Regions from separate parts of the Micromonospora sp. NPDC049559 genome, predicted to be linked through region 1. Evidence: predicted binding sites of a transcription regulator. Region 1 holds the regulator's gene; the other holds the start of a gene.
What was found. The regulator HrcA, encoded in region 1, represses chaperone genes, less so after heat shock. The targets are predictions, from matches to a motif close to GGTTNGCACNCTCNNNNNGAGNGTGCNAACC.

Region 1 (6,942 bases):
CGTCGCCCTCTACCTCCAGCGGGTGCTCGGCTACGGCGCCACCGCGACGGGTCTGGCCATGCTCCCGGCCGCCACGGCCATCGGGGTGGTCTCGCTCGGCTTCTCGGCCCGGCTCAACGCCCGCTACGGCGAGCGCCGGATGCTCCTGGTCGGCCTGGTGCTGCTGATGGGGGTGCTCGGGCTGCTGATACGCGTCCCGGTGCACGCCGACTACCTCGTCGACCTGCTTCCGGTCATGCTGCTCACCGCCGGCTTCGGGCTCACGCTGCCGGCCCTGACCGCGCTCGGCATGTCCGGCGCGCGCGACGAGGACGCCGGCCTCGCCTCCGGCCTCTTCAACACCACCCAGCAGATCGGCATGGCGCTCGGCGTGGCCGTGCTCTCCACCCTGGCCGCCGCCCGCACCGACCGGCTGCGGGCGGGCGGCGCGGCCGAGGCGGCGGCCCTCACCGGCGGGTACCACCTGGCCTTCGCGGTCGGCACCGGCCTGCTCGTCGCCGCGTTCGTGGTCGCGTTCACGGTGCTGCGCCAGCCGGCGCGGCAGCCGTCCGCAGCCCCGGGGCGGTCGCCGGCACCCGCCACCGCCGGCGAGCGGCCATGACGCGGGGCTGAGCGCCGGAGCCACGAAGAACGCGGCCAGCGGCTCGACGGGTCACGCCCGGGTGCCGGCACCCGGGCCGGCTCACCAGCGGCCGAGCCGGGCGGAGAGGACCGCCAGGGCCGCGACCCCGGCGGTGGACGTGCGCAGTACCGCCGGGCCGAGGCGTACCGGCACCGCGCCGGCCGCCGCGAACGCCTCAAGTTCGGCCGGCGCGATCCCGCCCTCCGGCCCGACCACCAGCACGACCTCACCCGAGCCGGGCAGGTCGACCGTGGCCAGCCGCTGCTCGGCCTCCTCGTGCAGCACGAAGGCGGCGGTGGCGGCGCCCAGCCGCGCGGCCACCCGCCCGGTCGACTCGTCCGGCGATCCGGCGACCACCGGGAGCCAGGGCCGCCGGGCCTGCTTCGCCGCCTCCCGGGCGGTGGCGACCCACCGGTCCCGGGCCCGGGCGCCCCGCTCGCCCCGCCACTGGGCCACCGACCGGGCCGCGCCCCAGGGGACGATCTCGTCGACCCCCGCCTCGGTCATCGCCTGCACCGCGAGTTCGCCCCGGTCGCCCTTGGCGATCCCCTGCACGACGACGAGGCGCGGGTCGGGCGGGTCCACGTACCCGACGGAGTTGATCTCCAGTTCGAGGCTGCCCCGGCCGACGGCGGTGACCACGGCACGCGCCGTGCCACCCCGCCCGTCGGCGAGCAGCAACTCCTCGCCGGCGCGCAGTCGCTGCACCGTGGCGGCGTGGTGGCCCTCCGGCCCGCCCAGGGTGCAGCTCCGCTCGGACGGCAGCGACTCGACCAGGAAGAGCGGCAGGGACACGGCAACAGGTTACTGATCCGCCGGCCCCCGCCCCGCGCGGGCGGCGCGCCCGTGACCGGGGGCGAGGACCGGGAGGCGGGTCAGCGGGTCAGTGGCCGTTCCAGGCGTCGCGGACCCGGGAGAAGAAGCCGCCCTGCTTGCTCAGCTCCGCGACCTCCTCGCCGCGGGTCTTGGCGAACTCGCGGAGCATCCGCTCCTGCTCGCCGTCGAGCTTGGTCGGGGTACGCACGTCCAGGTGGACGAAGAGGTCACCGCGACCGGTACCGCGCAGGTGCGGTACGCCGCGGGCGCGCAGCCGCAGGGTGCTGCCCGGCTGGGTGCCCGGCTTGACGTCGACGGTCTCCTCGCTGTCCAACGTCTTGATGGTCAGCCGGGTACCGAGCGCCGCGGCGGTCATCGGCACCGTGACGCGGCAGTGCAGGTCGTCGCCCTTGCGGGAGTAGACGTCGTGCGGCCGCTCGTGGATCTCGACGTAGAGGTCACCGGCGGTACCGCCGCCGGGGCCGACCTCGCCCTGCTGGGCCAGCCGGATCCGCATGCCGTCCTCGACGCCCGCCGGGATCTTGACGGTGAGCGAGCGGCGGGTCCGGACCCGCCCGTCGCCGGCGCAGGTCGGGCACGGGTGCGGGATGACGGTGCCGTAGCCCTGGCAGACGGTGCAGGGCCGGGAGGAGACCACCTGGCCGAGGAAGGTCCGCTGCACCGACTGGACCTCACCGCGACCACCGCACGCCTCGCAGGTGGCGAGGTGGGTGCCGGCGGCGGTACCGGCGCCGGAGCAGGTGGTGCAGAGCACGGCGGTGTCGACCGTGATCGGCGCCTCGACCCCGAACGCCGTCTCCTGGAGGTCCAGTTCGAGACGGATGATCGCGTCGGCGCCGGGCCGGGTGCGCGGCCGGGGGCCGCGGCTCTGGCCGGCCGCGCCGAAGAACGCGTCCATGATGTCCTGGAATCCGACGAACGGCCCACCGGCTCCCGGACCGCCCGCGCCGGCCCCGCCGCCGCCCGGGGCGAGCGGGTCACCGCCCAGGTCGACGATCTGCCGCTTCTTGTCGTCGGTGAGGACCTCGTACGCGGCGTTGATGTCCTTGAACTTCTCGTGGGCCTCCGGATCCGGATTGACGTCCGGGTGGTACTGCCGCGCCAGCTTGCGGTAGGCGCGCTTGATCTCGTCGTCGGAGGCGTCCCGGTTCACACCGAGAATGCCGTAGTAGTCCCTGGCCACAGCGTTCCGTGTCCCCATGTCTGTCTCGCGTTACCGTCCGCCGGTCGTCAGGTGGGCTTTTCGATCAGTTCTGCGCCAGCAGGTCGCCGACGTAGCGTGCCACGGCACGAACCGTGGCGATGGTGCCGGGGTAGTCCATGCGGGTCGGCCCGAGCACACCCAACCCACCGACGATAGTGGCTCCCGGCCCGTAGCCGGTGCTGACCACCGAGGCCGCCCGCAGGTTGTCGATCTCGTTCTCGTCGCCGATGCGTACCCGCAGGGTGCTCGGCTCGACCTCCCCGATCAGTTTGAGGAGGATGACCTCCTCCTCCAGCGCCTCCAGGATCGGGCGCAGCGAGCCCTGGAAGTCGAGCAGGCCGCCGCGGGTGAGGTTGGCGGTGCCGGCGAGCGCGATCCGCTCGTCCTGCCGCTCGACGAGCGTCTCCAGCAGCACGGTGGAGAGGCTCGTCATGGCGCCCTTCAGATCCGGGGCGGCCTCCTCGACCAGCGCCTGGATCAGTGGCGGGGTGTCCGAGAACCGGGTGCCGCAGAGCTTCTCGTTGATCACCCGGCGCAGGTCGGTGACGTCGTCGGCGGGGATCGGCGCGGGCAGCTCCACCAGCCGCTGCTCGACCCGGCCGGTATCCGCGATCATGACGGCCATCAGCCGGGTGGTGGAGATCGGCACCAGCTCCAGGTGACGCAGCGAGGAGCGGGTCAGGCTCGGGTACTGCACCACGGCCACCTGGCGGGTCAGCTGCGCGAGCAGCCGGACGGTGCGGTGCACCACGTCGTCCAGGTCGACCGCGCCGACCAGGAAACGCTCGATCGCCCGGCGCTCGGCCGGGGTGAGCGGCTTGACCCGGGAGAGCCGGTCCACGAAGAGGCGGTAGCCGCGGTCGGTGGGGACCCGCCCCGCACTGGTGTGCGGCTGGCGGATGTAGCCCTCTTCCTCCAGGACGGCCATGTCGTTGCGTACGGTGGCCGGCGAGACGCCGAGCTGGTGGCGCTCGACCAGCGCCTTGCTGCCCACGGGTTCCTGAGTGGCGACGTAATCCTCGACAATTGCTCGCAGCACGTCGAGTTTGCGGTCGTCGAGACCCATGTCCACCTCCCTACGACCGGAAAAGGTCGCCGTACGTACGCGTACCGACACCCACCTGCTTGGCACTCGAATGTAACGAGTGCCAGTCTACGTCGAAGCCCCACCCGCGCGCGATGATCACTTGCGCGGCGCGTTCACGTCCGCGGGCTCCGCCGTTAATAGCACCGCCACCCGCCGGCGGGGTGATGTCGCCGCGAGCGTGGATAAGCCTCCCCCGCGCGACATAACAGCTCCAGTGGCCGATTGTCCAGAGAAAGTGTCGGTTGTTGGTCTGGCGTCCCTTGATTGCGGCCCTTACCGTGACCTGCATGACAGAGCCACCTCGCCCACCAGGTGAGAGCGGGTCGGGGTCGCCCCAGGACCCGGCCTCCTCCCCACCATCCGCCGGTGGATATTCGACACCGGGCGAGACACCCGCGCCCGGTTACCCGCCGCCCGCACCCCCGCCGCACGAGACGCCCGCGCCCGGATACGCACCACCGCAGTACGAGACGCCCGCGCCCGGATACGCGGCCGACCCGCCGCCCGGTTCGCCGCCGCCCGGTGGCTACGGCGGGGCCGGCGGTTATCCGCCCCCCGGCGGCTACCCGCCGGGTGGCTACCCGACCGGGGGCTACGGTCCGGGCTACGGCGGCCCGGCGCCGGCCGGATACGCCAACGGCGAGGAGAAGACGTGGGCCCTCATCGCCCACTTCGGCGGTCCCGTCGCCGTGATCGTCGGCGCCGGGCTGCTCGGCTGGGTGCCGCCGCTCATCGCGATGCTGGCGAAGGGGCCGCAGTCGCCGACGGTACGGGCCCACTCCGTGGCCGCGCTGAACTTCCAGATCACCTGGGCCATCGTCCTCGCGGCGAGCTGGGTGCTCACGGCCGTGACCTGCGGCATCCTCTTCTTCATCCCGGCCATCATCTGGGTGGTACCGGTGATCTTCGGGATCATCGGCGGGGTGAAGGCGAACGACGGCCAGCTCTACCGCTACCCGATGACCTACAACTTCGCGAAATAACCGCGAGTGAGCGCGGCGGCGCTACGGTGACTTCCTGTCGCGCCACGACCAGCACCACCCACCACACCGCCGCGACCGGAAAGACACCGGCGCCGCGAAGCGAACGAACGCGGCGAAACGGTCAGGTCAGATCGCGGACCACGGCGTCGGCGAGGAGCCGGCCGCGCAGCGTCAGTACCGCGCGGCCGGCCGCGTACTCCGCCTCGCCCAGCAGCCCGTCCGCCAGCGCCCGGGCCGCGCCGGCCCGGCCCTGTCCGTCGAGCACCGACAGCGGCAGCCCGCTGGCCAGCCGCAGCCGCAGCATCACGTCCTCCAACCGCCGGTCGGCCGCCGAGAGCAGCTCGCGGGCCTGCCCCGGGGACGCGCCGGCGGCCAACCGGGCCGCGTACGCCGCCGGATGCTTGACGTTCCACCACCGCACGCCGCCGACGTGGCTGTGCGCCCCGGGCCCGAGTCCCCACCAGTCGCCGCCCGACCAGTAGAGCAGGTTGTGTCGGCAGCGGGCGGCCGGCGTACGGGCCCAGTTCGACACCTCGTACCAGGAGAAACCGGCCTCCGCCAGGGCCGCCTCCGCGGCGAGGTAGCGGTCCGCGGCCACGTCGTCGCTCGGGTACGGCAGCTCGCCCCGGCGCATCCGGGCCGCCAGCCGGGTACCGTCCTCGACGATCAGGGCGTACGCGCTGACGTGATCCACCCCGGCGGCGACCACCTGCGCCAGCGACCCGGCGAAGTCCTCCGCGCTCTCCCCCGGCGTGCCGTAGATCAGGTCCAGGTTGACGTGGTCGAACCCGGCGTCGCGGGCCTCCCGGGCGGCGGCGGTGGCGCGCCCCGGGGCGTGCTGCCGGTCCAGGATCCCCAGCACGTGCGGCGACGCCGACTGCATCCCGAGCGAGATCCGGGTGTAGCCGGCCGCCCGCAGCGCCTTGAGCGACTCCGGCGTGACGGACTCGGGGTTGGCCTCGGTGGTCACCTCGGCGTCGGCGGCGAGCCCCCAGGTGCGGTCGATCGCGTCCAGGATCCGGGCCAGGTCGTCGGCGGGGAGCAGGGTGGGCGTACCGCCGCCCACGAAGACGGTGTCGACGCGGGCCGGCGGGGCGTCGGCCAGGGCCCGCCCGGCCAGCGCCAGCTCGGCGAGGACCGCGTCGGCGTACGACTCGCGGCTCGCCCCGCCGCCCAGCTCGCTCGCGGTGTACGTGTTGAAGTCGCAGTACCCGCACCGACTGGCGCAGAACGGGACGTGGACGTACACGCCGAACCCCCGGGCGCCGACCTCGGCGCGCGCGGAGTCGGGGAGAGAACCGTCGACGGGTACGGGTTCACCATCTGGGAGGGCGCCGGGCATACCCACTAGTGTGCCGGCATGACCTCAGCCGACGCGCTCGTGCGGGTGTCGACCGCCGATTCGGTGGCGACGCTCACCCTGGACAGCCCGCGCAACCGCAACGCCCTCTCCACCCCGCTGATGACGGAACTGCTCGCCGCGCTGGCCGGGGCCGTCGCCGACGAGGCCGTCCGGGTGATCGTGCTCTCGCACACCGGCCCGGTCTTCTGCTCCGGGGCGGACCTGAAGGAGACGGCGGCGGCGTACGAGCGGGGGACGGTGCCGGCGGCGATGCTCGGCGACGTGCTCACGGCGGTCTGGGAGTGCCCGAAGCCGGTGGTGGCCCGCGTCGCCGGACCGGCGCGCGCCGGCGGCCTGGGGCTCGTCGCGGCGGCCGACCTGGCGGTCTGCGCCCAGGAGGCCACCTTCGCCTTCACCGAGGTGCGCATCGGCGTGATCCCGGCGGTCATCTCCGCCACCGTGCTGCCCCGGCTGACGCCGCGCGCCGCCGCCGAGCTGTACCTGACCGGGGAGACCTTCGACGGGCGGCGGGCCGAGCAGATCGGCCTGGTCACGGCGGCGGTCCCGGCCGAGGAGCTGGACGCGACGGTGGCCGGCTGGTGCGCCGCGCTGGTGCGGGGCGCGCCGGGCGCTCTCGCGGGAGCGAAGGAGCTGCTGCGCCGCCGGCCGGCCCCGGGCGGGTTCCGCGCCGAGCTGGCCGAGTTGGCGGAGCTGTCGACCGGGTACTTCCGCTCGCCGGAGGGGCGCGAGGGGGTGCTGGCGTTCCGGGACAAACGCTCGCCTTCCTGGGTGACCGGTCGATAACGCTCAGGTGACGGCTCGGGGGACGCAACGGGACGTACGCTGGATCGCAGACTGAGACAGGGG
Region 2 (6,942 bases), on a different contig from region 1:
AGGTCACGAGTTTGTTGGCGCCGATAACAATTCCGCAACGCGGTGGACACGCGGCGGCTACCAGGGCGCCCTCCACCTGCGACTACACCCGGTAGGTAGATCGTTTCGCCCCGGCGCCCCCAGGGCGACGCTCGCGGCGCGCGATGGCGTGAGACCCGAACGCCACGCCGGTCGCGTTGTTCGCCGCGTTCGGGTACGTGGACGGGCGCGCTCTCCCGTCGGGCCGCTCAGGCGGCGATCGGGGCCGTGGTGGCGCCGGTGAGCCGGATCAGGTCGGCCGGGGCGAGTTCGAGCTGGAGACCGCGGCGGCCCGCCGAGACGTACATCGTGCTGAGTCCGGTGGCGGACGAGTCGACCACGGTCGGCAGCCGCTTGCGCTGCCCGAGCGGGCTGATGCCGCCCCGGACGTACCCGGTGGCGCGTTCGGCGACGGCTCGGTCGGCGAGCACGGCCCGCTTGCCGCCCACGGACGCGGCGAGCGCCTTGAGGTCCAGCTCGCCGGTGACCGGTACCACCGCCACGGTGAGGGCGCCGTCGACCTCGGTCACCAGCGACTTGAAGACCCGCTCCGGCGGTACGCCCAGCGCGGCGGCGACCTCGGCACCGTAGCGGGGCGAGTCCGGTGACACGTCGTACGGGTGCGTACGGTGGGTCACCTTCTGCTTCACCAGCAGCGCCGTCGCCGGAGTGCCCTGACCCGCCATGAGCGCCAACCTACCGCCGCGCCGTCGGCCGCCGGGAAACGGGCGGCGGCATACGCCGACGTACAGGGACATTGACCGGAGGGCCGCCGGCAGCCGCCGAGCCCGGGAGCCGGACGCTCACCGGGCCGGCGGACCGGCCGCTCACCGGCCCGGCGGGTGCGGGCCGGCTGCGGCGTCGGCCGGTACCGGCTGGCAGAGCAGCACCGTCGGCGCGCCGGCGACCCGGGTCAGCACGACGCTGGCCGAGGCGGGGCCGGCGAGCCGCAGGTCGCGCCGGAGCTGCTCCGGCTCGAGCGCGGAGCCGCGCTTGAGGATCTCCACCCGGCCGACACCCCGCTCGCGCAGGAGCGCGCGCAGCCGCTTCAGCGAGAACGGCAGCACGTCGGTGATCTCCAGACAGCGGCCGAACGGCGACGGGGTGGGCGCGTCCGCGTAGACGTACGCGATGCTCGGGTCGGCCAGGACGCCGGTGACGGTCTCGGCGAACTCGGCCACCAGGTGGGCGCGGACCACGGCACCGTCGGGGTCGTAGAGGTAGCGCCGGACCGGCCCGACGGGCGCCTCGGCCGTACCGCCGCCGGCGAGCCGCCCGACCTCGCGCCCGACCCGCAGCAGGGTGGCGCGGCGGGGGGCCGTGGCGAGCGGGCCGCACCAGAGGGCCGCCTCCACCAGCTCGCCGTCGACGCTGACCCACTCCGCCTCGGCCCCGGCCGGGATCAGCGTGTGGTCGATGCCCGGTGCGACCTTCACCACGGTGCGGGGGACCCGCTCGGCGAGGCCGGTGACGAAGTCCCAGGGCGGTGAGTAGGCCGCCGGGTCGAAGATCCGCCGTCCGGTACCGGCCCGCCGCCGCGCCGGGTCGCAGAAGACGCCGTCCACCCGGTTCACGTCGAAGGCGGTGGCGTCGCCGCACTCGACCGTGAACCGGTCGGCCACCCCGGCCGCCTCGGCGTTGGCGGTGGCCATCGCGGCGGTGAGCGGGTCCGCCTCGACGCCGTACACGCGGATGCCGGCCCGGGCGGCGGCGAGCGCGTCGGCACCGAGGCCGCAACCCAGGTCGGCGAGGGCCTCGACCCCGGCGGCCCGCAGCCGGGCGGCCCGCCGGTCGGCCACCACGGCCCGGGTGGCCTGCTCCAGCCCGGCCCGGGTGAAGAACATCCGGGCCGCCGCGGGCCCGAACTTCCGCGCGGCGCGGCGGCGCAGCTCGGCCTGGGTGAGCGCGCCGGCCGCGAGCCCGGCGGGCACGCCGGCCGAGCGCAGCGCGGCGGCGGCGGCGAGCGGGTCGCCACCGGCCAGCCCGGCCGCCAGGTCGAGCGCCGCCGTCCCGGCCGGGGTACGCAGGGCGGCCAGCTGGTCGAGATCCACGGCCACATTCTCGTGCGGGACCCGAAGTCCGGGGCCAGCGGGACACGCGGCGGTGGCGTGTTGGCACTCTCCTTGACGGAGTGCTAGCCGCCGGCATAACCTGCCGTTAGCACTCTCGAACCGAGGGTGCCAGCTTCCGGGCTCCGTCCGGAGGCTGAGCGCCAGGCGGACCCGGCACCCGCGACGACGGACCCGCCCGGTGGCATGTGGCAGATTGACGCCGCCCGGTTCGCCGGGCGGTACAGAAACCAAGTACCCCAGGAGGGTATGCCCGTGACTACCGCGACCAAGGTTGCGATCAAGCCGCTCGAGGACCGGATCCTGGTCCAGGCGAACGAGGCTGAGACCACCACGGCGTCGGGCATCGTGATTCCCGACACCGCCAAGGAGAAGCCGCAGGAGGGCACCGTCCTCGCTGTCGGCCCGGGCCGCTTCGACGACGACGGCAACCGGATCCCGGTTGACGTCAAGGTCGGCGACACCGTCATCTACTCGAAGTACGGCGGCACCGAGGTCAAGTACGCCGGCGAGGAGTACCTGGTGCTCTCCGCCCGCGACGTCCTCGCGGTCATCGAGAAGTAACCAGAACATCAGTGTCGATGCCCCGGACCGGCTCGCCGGGCCGGGGCATCGACTGCTTCTCCGGCCGGACCGGCGTCCACCGCCTCCGCGCGGGGCCACCGGCCCGGCCGGACGAACGATTGCATGTCTGAAGGGGCATCAATGGCGAAGATCCTGAGTTTTTCGGACGACGCCCGGCACCTGCTGGAGCACGGTGTCAATACTCTCGCTGACACGGTCAAGGTCACTCTCGGGCCGCGCGGGCGTAACGTCGTCCTGGACAAGAAGTTCGGTGCGCCGACGATCACCAACGATGGCGTGACCATCGCCAAGGAGATCGAGCTCACCAACCCGTACGAGAACCTCGGCGCCCAGCTGGTCAAGGAGGTGGCGACCAAGACCAACGACGTCGCCGGCGACGGGACCACCACCGCCACCGTGCTCGCCCAGGCGATGGTCCGTGAGGGCCTGCGCAACGTGGCGGCCGGCGCCAACCCGGCGGGCCTCAAGCGGGGCATCGACGCGGCGGCCGAGAAGGTCTCCGCCGCGCTGCTCGACAAGGCCGTCGAGGTCGGCAGCAACAAGCAGTCGATCGCGCACGTCGCGACGATCTCGGCGCAGGACGCCACCATCGGCGACATGATCGCCGAGGCGATGGAGAAGGTCGGCCGCGACGGCGTCATCACCGTCGAGGAGGGCTCCGCGCTCGCCACCGAGCTGGAGGTCACCGAGGGCCTCCAGTTCGACAAGGGTTTCATCTCGCCGAACTTCGTCACCGACACGGAGTCGCAGGAGGCGGTTCTCGAGGAGCCGCACATCCTGATCACCACCCAGAAGATCTCCGCGATCGAGGAGCTGCTGCCGCTGCTCGAAAAGGTCGTGCAGAGCGGCAAGCCGCTGCTGATCGTGGCCGAGGACGTCGAGGGCCAGGCGCTCTCCACGCTGGTGGTCAACTCGATCCGCAAGACCCTCAAGGTCTGCGCGGTGAAGGCGCCCGGCTTCGGCGACCGCCGCAAGGCGATGCTGCAGGACCTGGCGATCCTGACCGGCGCCGAGCTGGTCGCGCCCGAGCTGGGCTACAAGCTCGACGCGGTCGGCCTGGAGGCGCTGGGCAGCGCCCGCCGGGTCGTGGTCGACAAGGACACGACCACCTTCGTCGACGGCCGCGGCCGCGACTCCGAGGTGGCCGACCGGGTCGCCCAGATCCGCAAGGAGATCGAGGCATCGGACTCCGACTGGGACCGGGAGAAGCTGGCCGAGCGGCTGGCGAAGCTCTCCGGCGGCATCGCGGTGATCAAGGCCGGCGGCGCCACCGAGGTCGAGATGAAGGAGCGCAAGCACCGCATCGAGGACGCCATCGCCGCGACCAAGGCCGCGGTCGAGGAGGGTACCGTCCCCGGCGGCGGCGCGGCGCTCGTCCAGATCGCCTCGGTCCTCGACGACGGCCTGGGCCTCACCGGCGACGAGAAGGTCGGCGTCTCCATCGTCCGCAAGTCGCTCGCCGAGCCGCTGCGCTGGATCGCGCAGAACGCCGGCCACGACGGCAACGTGGTCGTGGAGAAGGTCTCCGGCAAGGAGTGGGGCGTCGGGCTCGACGCGGCCAAGGGCGAGTACGTCGACCTCCCCGAGAGCGGCATCATCGACCCGGTCAAGGTCACCCGCAACGCGGTGAGCAACGCGGCGTCCATCGCCGGCCTGCTGCTCACCACGGAGAGCCTGGTCGTGGAGAAGCCGGAGAAGGCCGAGCCGGCCGCCGCCGGTGGGCACGGCCACAGCCACGGCCACGGACACCAGCACGGCCCCGGTTTCTGACCCGGTCCCCGACCACGGTCGGAGATCGACGTAGCACCGAGATCCGCGTGACCAGGCACGGCCCCGGCGCGTACCGCGCCCCGGCCGCTGGTCACGCGGATCTTTCGTTCCCGTACCGGCCGCCGCCGGATCCCCGGCCGGGGCGCCCGGCCCGCGCCGGTGCGCGACATCACTCTTACCGCTCCCTTACGGCCCTTGGCCGCGGTACCGCCCAGCCGGCCGAGGATCGACACTGGCACGGTGGAGACGAGCGGTGCGGTGGAAACGAGCGGGGCGGTAGCGGCGCGCGCGACGGCGGGAACCCGATCGGGTTGGCTCGGCGCGCTGGCCGGGCTCGCCGCGGCGGGCGTCGCGATCGGGGCGGCCGAGCTGGTCGCCGTGGCCACCGGACCCCGGTCGGCGCCGCTGGTCGCGGTCGGCGGGGTGGTCGTCGACACCGTGCCCGAGCCGCTGAAACGGTTCGCCATCGACCTGTTCGGGGTGCACGACAAGACGGCGCTGCTGACCGGTACCGCCGTCCTGCTCGCGGCGTTCGCGGCGCTGGTCGGCGCGCTCGCCGTACGGCGGCTCGCGGTGGGCCTGGCCGGGATCGGGCTCTTCGCCGCCGTGGGCGTCGCCGCCGCGCTGACCCGGCCGGCGGCCGGCCCGGCCGCCGCCCTGCCCGCCCTGGTCGGCGCGGCGCTGGCCGCCGGGCTGCTCTGGGCGCTGACCACCGGGCCGCTGGAGAACCCGCGGCGACCCGAGACCGCCCGTGGTTCCGGCGCCGGCGGTGTCCCCGCGGCGGGCCGCGACGCCGAGGACCAGGTGGCCAGGTTCGCCGCCGAGGAGTACGACCAGGAGCGCCGGCGGTTCCTCACCGGGGCGGCGGTGGCGCTGGCCGCCGCGGCAGTCAGCGGGTTCGCGGGGCGTTCGCTGGCGACCCGGCGCGGCGTCGCGCAGGCACGGGCGGCGGTGACCCTGCCCGCCCCGGTCAGCGCGGCGGCGCCGGTACCGGCCGGCGGTGAGCCGACGGTCCCCGGGCTGTCGGCGTACCTGACCCCGAACCCGGTGTTCTACCGCATCGACACCGCGCTGACGGTCCCGCAGGTCGACCCGGACGACTGGCAACTGCGCATCCACGGGCGGGTACGCGAACCGGTCACGATCGACTTCGCCGAGCTGCTGCGCCGGCCGATGATCGAGCGGGACATCACGCTGACGTGCGTCTCCAACGAGGTCGGCGGTGACCTGGTCGGCAACGCCCGCTGGCTCGGTACGCCGCTCAAGCGGCTGCTGGAGGAGGCCGGGCCGCTCGACGGGGCGGACCAGGTGGTGGCCCGGTCGGCGGACGGCTGGACCTGCGGCATCCCCACCGCCGCGCTGCTCGACGGCCGGGACGCGCTGCTGGCGATCGGCATGAACGGCGAGCCGCTCCCCGTGGAGCACGGCTTCCCGGTCCGGCTCGTGGTGCCCGGCCTCTACGGCTACGTCTCGGCGTGCAAGTGGGTGGTCGAGCTGGAGCTGACCGCCTTCGCGGACTTCGACGCGTACTGGGTGCGGCGCGGCTGGTCGGCCCGGGGCCCGATCAAGACCCAGTCCCGGATCGACACCCCGCGCACCGGCCGGGGGCTGGACGCGGGAACGGTGACGGTCGCGGGTGTGGCCTGGGCCCAGCACCGGGGCGTCGAGCGGGTCGAGGTACGCGTCGACGGGGGCGACTGGCAGCCGGCCCGGCTCGCCCCGGCCTCGTCGGTCGACACCTGGGTGCAGTGGTCCTGGCCGTGGCCGGCGACCCCGGGCGAGCACACGCTGCAGGTCCGGGCCACCGACCGGACCGGCGAGGTGCAGACCGAGCGCCCGCAGGACGTGCTCCCCGACGGGGCGACCGGCTACCACACGGTACGGGTGACGATCCGCTGACACGCGATCTAGGGCAAATCCTCGTTGATTGATCTCCAATCACGAGGATTTGCCCTAGATCGGCGAAGGATGGGGCGCGGGTGCGGGCTCAGGCGACGTGGCGCTGGTCCGGCACCGTGGACTTGTGCGGCTGTCCCAGCCGCGCCTCAAGGCGGCCGACGTCGACCCGGCTGCGGTGCCGATCGGCGACGTCCTCCCAGCCCAGGGCGAGCAGCCGCAGGCGTTCGGACTCGCTGAAACCGCCCCACACCCCGTACGGCTCGCGGACCGCCAGGGCGTGCGCGGCGCACTCGGCGCGCACCGGGCAGGTGCCGCAGACCGCCTTGGCCCGGGCCTCCCGCCGGTTCCGGGAGGAGCCCCGCTCGCCGTCCGGGTGGAAGAACTGGGCGCTGTCGCGGCCCCGGCACGCGCCGAGCCGCTGCCAGTCCCACAGGTCGACGATGGGTCCGGGCAGCCTGCGTACGTTCGACATCAGCACCCTCCTTCCGCGCGGCGCCGTGATGACCGGTCACGGGAGCCGTTTCGGCGGCAGCCCGCGCACGCGTACCGATCCGACCCCGGAGGGTCCGATACCCAACCACCCGTCGCCTCACACGTAACA

Region 2: groES (co-chaperone GroES) is a predicted target of HrcA. The motif match lies at 2,174-2,204, and genes of this name have one in related genera.

Annotation. Positions count from the first base shown of each region.
Region 1 covers NZ_JBFAPK010000022.1:76,456-83,397, forward strand. The annotation lists gene AB0J86_RS22900 (MFS transporter) at 1-601, shown strand, start outside; gene AB0J86_RS22905 (16S rRNA (uracil(1498)-N(3))-methyltransferase) at 683-1,417, opposite strand; gene dnaJ (molecular chaperone DnaJ) at 1,506-2,642, opposite strand; gene hrcA (heat-inducible transcriptional repressor HrcA) at 2,707-3,729, opposite strand; gene AB0J86_RS22920 (DUF4870 domain-containing protein) at 4,038-4,733, shown strand; gene hemW (radical SAM family heme chaperone HemW) at 4,855-6,075, opposite strand; gene AB0J86_RS22930 (enoyl-CoA hydratase-related protein) at 6,094-6,879, shown strand.
Region 2 covers NZ_JBFAPK010000042.1:22,580-29,521, reverse strand. The annotation lists gene ybaK (Cys-tRNA(Pro) deacylase) at 228-704, opposite strand; gene AB0J86_RS32500 (methyltransferase domain-containing protein) at 846-2,069, opposite strand; gene groES (co-chaperone GroES) at 2,337-2,651, shown strand; gene groL (chaperonin GroEL) at 2,793-4,442, shown strand; gene AB0J86_RS32485 (sulfite oxidase) at 4,767-6,341, shown strand; gene AB0J86_RS32480 (WhiB family transcriptional regulator) at 6,430-6,813, opposite strand.